DNA from 2 places in the Isoptericola sp. NPDC055881 genome. Region 2 is predicted to be linked to the other one. Evidence: riboswitches for the same ligand, from Rfam matches in the RefSeq annotation. Region 2 holds a riboswitch; the other holds the start of a gene.
The links. A riboswitch is a leader RNA that binds a small molecule or an ion and turns the genes downstream of it on or off. The one in region 2 is predicted to bind S-adenosylmethionine.
Positions count from the first base shown of each region.

Region 1: linked by a shared signal. The riboswitch ahead of ACWGKI_RS18075 (aminotransferase class V-fold PLP-dependent enzyme) and the one ahead of ACWGKI_RS03600 (methylenetetrahydrofolate reductase) in region 2 are both predicted to bind S-adenosylmethionine.

Region 1 is NZ_JBSHCR010000078.1:3,658-5,849, forward strand. It holds gene ACWGKI_RS18075 (aminotransferase class V-fold PLP-dependent enzyme) at 1-1,323, opposite strand, end outside; SAM riboswitch class IV at 1,358-1,473, opposite strand; gene ACWGKI_RS18080 (N-acetyltransferase family protein) at 1,581-2,051, shown strand; gene ACWGKI_RS18085 (hypothetical protein) at 2,089-2,192, opposite strand, start outside.
Region 2 is NZ_JBSHCR010000007.1:3,111-5,302, forward strand. It holds gene ACWGKI_RS03595 (NADP-dependent oxidoreductase) at 61-960, shown strand; SAM riboswitch class I at 1,041-1,147, shown strand; gene ACWGKI_RS03600 (methylenetetrahydrofolate reductase) at 1,153-2,175, shown strand.

The DNA.
Region 1 (2,192 bases), on a different contig from region 2:
CTGCGCCTGCGGCCCGTCGACGACGAGAGAGCGCACGGCGCCGACGAGCCGCTCGACCTCCTCGCCCGCGGTCCCGAGCCCGACCGACGCCCGCACCGCCCCGGCGTCGAACCCGAGGCGACCGAGCAGCGGGTGCGCGCAGAAGCGCCCGTCCCGCACGCCGATGCCGTGCTCGGCCGACAGGTACGCGGCGACCAGGCCGGGGTCGTAGCCGGCGACGGTGAAGGTGACGACCCCCACGGGGTCGACGGCGTCGTCCCACACGTGCACGACATCGACGCGGTCGATCGCCTCCAGCCCGTCGACCAGGCGGCGGCGCAGGGCGTCCTCGTGCTCCGTGGCGGCGCGCTCGTCCAGGCCCGCGAGCTCGTCGCACGCCGCCGCGAGCGCGACGGCGCCCACGACGTTGGGCGAGCCGGCCTCGTGCCGGGCCGGGCCCTCGTGCCAGTCGGTGCTCGCGGCGCGCACCCGGCGGACGGCGCCACCGCCGGCGAGGTACGGCGTGCCCGCGTCGAGCCAGTCGCGGCGGCCGACGAGGGCGCCGGCACCGAACGGGGCGTAGGTCTTGTGCCCGGAGAAGGCGACGTAGTCGACGCCGGTGCCCGCTAGCGAGAAGCGGCGGTGCGGTACCAGCTGCGCGCCGTCGAGCACGACCCGGGCGCCCGCGCCGTGCGCCGCGGCGACGACGTCGGCGACGGGCAGCGCCTCGCCCGTGACGTTGGACGCGCCGGTGAGGGCGAGGAGGGCGTAGGGGCGGCCGGTGGCCACGCCGGCGGCGAGCTCGTCCTGGATCTCGGCCAGCGTCGCGGCGACGGACGGTCCGCCCGCGACGACGGTCGCGTCGGTGACGCGCTGCCAGGGCAGGAGGTTGGCGTGGTGCTCGATGTCGAGCACGAGGACGCGTCCCGGCTCGCCCGTCGCCGGGTCGGCGGGTACGCAGCCGGCGAGCAGGTTGAGCGAGTCCGTGGTGTTGCGGGTGACGATCGTGAGGTCGTCGTCGCGCGCGCCCACGAACGCCCCGATCGTGCGGCGGGCGGTCTCGTAGAGCGCGGTGGAGACCTGCGAGAGGTAGCCGGCGCCGCGGTGCACGCTGGCGTACAGCGGCAGCACGCGAGCGACGCGGTCGGCGACGGCCTGCAGCGCGGGGGCCGACGCCGCGACGTCGAGGTTGGCGTACGGCACCTGGCGGCCGTCGACGAGCGGCACGAGCGTGTCCGCGCCGACGACGGGCAGCACGGGCGCGACGTCGTGCACGGGCGGGGCGGTGGGTGCCGGAGCGGGCGTGGTGGGCGCCGGGGCGGGCGCGGTGGCGAGCGTGGTCATGCGTGGTCCTCCTCGGTCGTGCCGGGGAGGTGGCTCCCCGCGCTTGCCCGACGCCGGACGGCGCGGGGCCAGGTCGTCACCCGGGGCACCCCGCCGCGAGAGGAGGGTTGCCGGCCAGCGAGCCGGGGCTTCGCGCTGGCGCTCATGACCTGTGGCTATCGTGCGGGCGCCGCGAGGCGTCGTCAAGCGATGGGACGCCTTTCTCACGATGCGGTCACCACCTGGCGGCGGGGGCCGGCGCCCGCCACAGTCCGGGCATGGTCTCCGCACTCCCCCCGGCCCCGCTCACCGTGCGCCGTGCCGCGGCGTCCGACGTCGACGTCGCCCTGCCACTGTTCCTCGGCTACCTCGACTTCTACGGCACCACGCACCCGCCGGAGCGGGCGCGGGCCTTCCTCGCGGCACGGCTCGAGGCCGGCGAGAGCGTGCTGTTCCTCGCGGAGTCCGGCGACCAGGCCGTCGGGCTCGCGCAGGTCTACCCCACGTTCTCCTCGCTCGGCCTCCGGCTCACGTGGACGCTCAACGACCTGTTCGTCGACCCGGCCGCGCGCGGGACCGGCGCGGGCCGCGCCCTCGTGCGCGCCGTGGCGGACGCCGCCCGCGCGGCCGGCGCGCGGCACGTGGCCCTGAGCACCGCGCGGACCAACTCCCGGGCGCAGTCGCTGTACGAGGACGAGGGCTTCGTGCGCGACGACGAGTTCCTCGGCTACGTCCTGCCGCTCGGCTGAGCGTCGTCGCGCGCCACGCCCGGGCGCGCGTCCCCGGTCAGAACGCCCCGCCCCCGCCGTCGCGCCAGCCGAGCACGTTGTCGGCGCCCTGGGGGTACGGCCCCTCGTGCGGGTACGACCCGTCGTGCGGGCGCCCGCGCG
Region 2 (2,192 bases):
CCGCCGCGCCTCCGCTGGTCCGCGCGGGCAGGGCGGCGGCGCCTGCGCCAGGATGACCGCGTGCGCGCGATCGTCTACGAGTCCCACGGCGACCCCGAGGTGCTGCACCTCGCCGACGTCCCCGACCCGCAAGCCGGGCCCGGCCAGGTGCGCGTGCGTGTCGAGGCGGCCGCCGTCAACGGCTGGGACGTGAAGTCCCGCGCCGGAGTGACCGGCGCCCCCGAGCCCGCGACCCCGGTCGTGCCCGGCCTGGAGGTGGCGGGCGTGGTGGACGCGCTCGGTGACGGCGTGACGGGCGTCGCGCCCGGCGACCGTGTGGTGGGGTTCGCCGTCGGCGGCGGGTACGCGGAACTCGCGCTCACGAAGGTCTTCGCCCGTGTCCCCGACGGCCTCGCCGTGACCGACGCCGTCACGCTCCCCGTCGCGGCGGAGACGGCGACGCGCGTGCTGCGCCTGCTGGACCTGCGCGCCGGCGAGACCCTGCTCGTGCACGGGGCGTCCGGCGCGGTGGGCGCGCTGGCCACCCAGCTCGCGGTGCGCCGCGGCGCCAGGGTGATCGGGACGGCGTCGGCGCGGAACCAGGACCGCGTCGCCGCCCTCGGGGCGACGGCGACCACCTACGGCGCCGGGCTGGTCGAACGCGTCCGCGCCCTCGCGCCCGACGGCGTGGACGCCGTCCTCGACACCACCGGCGCGGGCGTCCTGCCCGACTCGATCGCCCTGCGCGGCGGCACGGACCGGATCGTCACCATCGCCGACGACGCCGCGGCCGACCTGGGCGTGACGGCCAGCTACCGCTCCGAGCGGGACGCCGACGAGCTCGCGCAGGCGGTCGACGCCCTCGCCCGCGGCGACCTCACCACCACCGTCGGCGCGGTCCTCCCGCTGGCCGACGCGGCCCGTGCGCACGCGCTCGTCGAGTCCGGCCACCCGGGCGGGAAGGTCGTGCTGGTGCCCTGACCAGCGGCGTCGTCCCCCGGTTGTCTCATCAGGCGGGCGAAATCTCGACCGCATCGCGGATGGTGCGTACGATCGAGGTCCAGCCATCCAGAGCGGCCGAGAGTCCTGGCTCGACGACGCCGCAGCAACCCGTTCTCCGACGGAAGCCTCCCGAGGACGAAGGTGCTCACGCCAGGATCGATGGAGTGACGCATGGTCGCAGAGGCATCCCTTCCGCCCACCCCGGTGCTGCCCGCACGCCCGACGGTCTCGTTCGAGCTCATGCCGCCGCGCCGGCCGGACGCCGCCCCGAAGTTCTGGGAGACGGCGCGCCGGCTCGTGGCCGCGCGCCCGGACTTCGTGTCCGTGACGTACGGCGCGGGCGGCGGTGACCGGGCGACGGCGCGGCAGGTCGTCGCCCGGCTGCTGGAGGGCACGCCCGTCCTGCCCGTGGCGCACCTGACCTGCGTGGGCGCGTCCCGGGAGGACGTCTCCGCCGTCATCGACGACTTCCTCGCCGCCGGCACGCGCGCCTTCCTCGCGCTGCGCGGCGACCCGCCCAAGGACCAGCCCGACTGGGCACCGCCGTCCGACGGCGTGGAGTCGTCGATCGAGCTCGTGCACCTGCTGCGCGAAGTGGAGGCGCGCCGCTGCGCGCACGACCCGGGCACCGCCCTCCGCGGCGCCACCCGCCCCCTGACGATCGCCGTCGCGACGTTCGTCGACGGCAACAGGCAGGCCGGCACCACCCGGGCGCAGGAGGTCCAGCGGCTGCTGGAGAAGCAGCAGGCGGGGGCGGGCTTCGCCATCACGCAGCTGTTCTACGAGGCCGACTCGTACACCGACTTCGTCGCCGAGGCCCGCGCGGCCGGCGTGACGATCCCCATCCTCGCCGGGCAGCTGCCCACGACCGAGCCCCACCGGCTCCGTCGCGTCGAGGAGCTCACCGGCGTCCGCGCGCCCCGGCACCTGCTGGACGCGCTCGACGCCCTGCCGGACCCGGAGGCGCAGCACGCCTACGGGACGGCGCGCGCCGTGGAGCTCGCGCAGCGCGTGCTCGACGCGGGCGCCCCCGGCATCCACGTGTACACGTTCAACAAGTACCGACCCGCTCTGGACCTGCTCGAGGGTGTGCACCTCGGCGGACCGGCGTCGGCCGACGACCCGTCGGACGGCGCGGACCTGGCCAGAAGGCCGTGGGTACCGAGCATCCCGACCCAGGCTCCCGCCGTCTGACGGGCGCCCGACCTCTG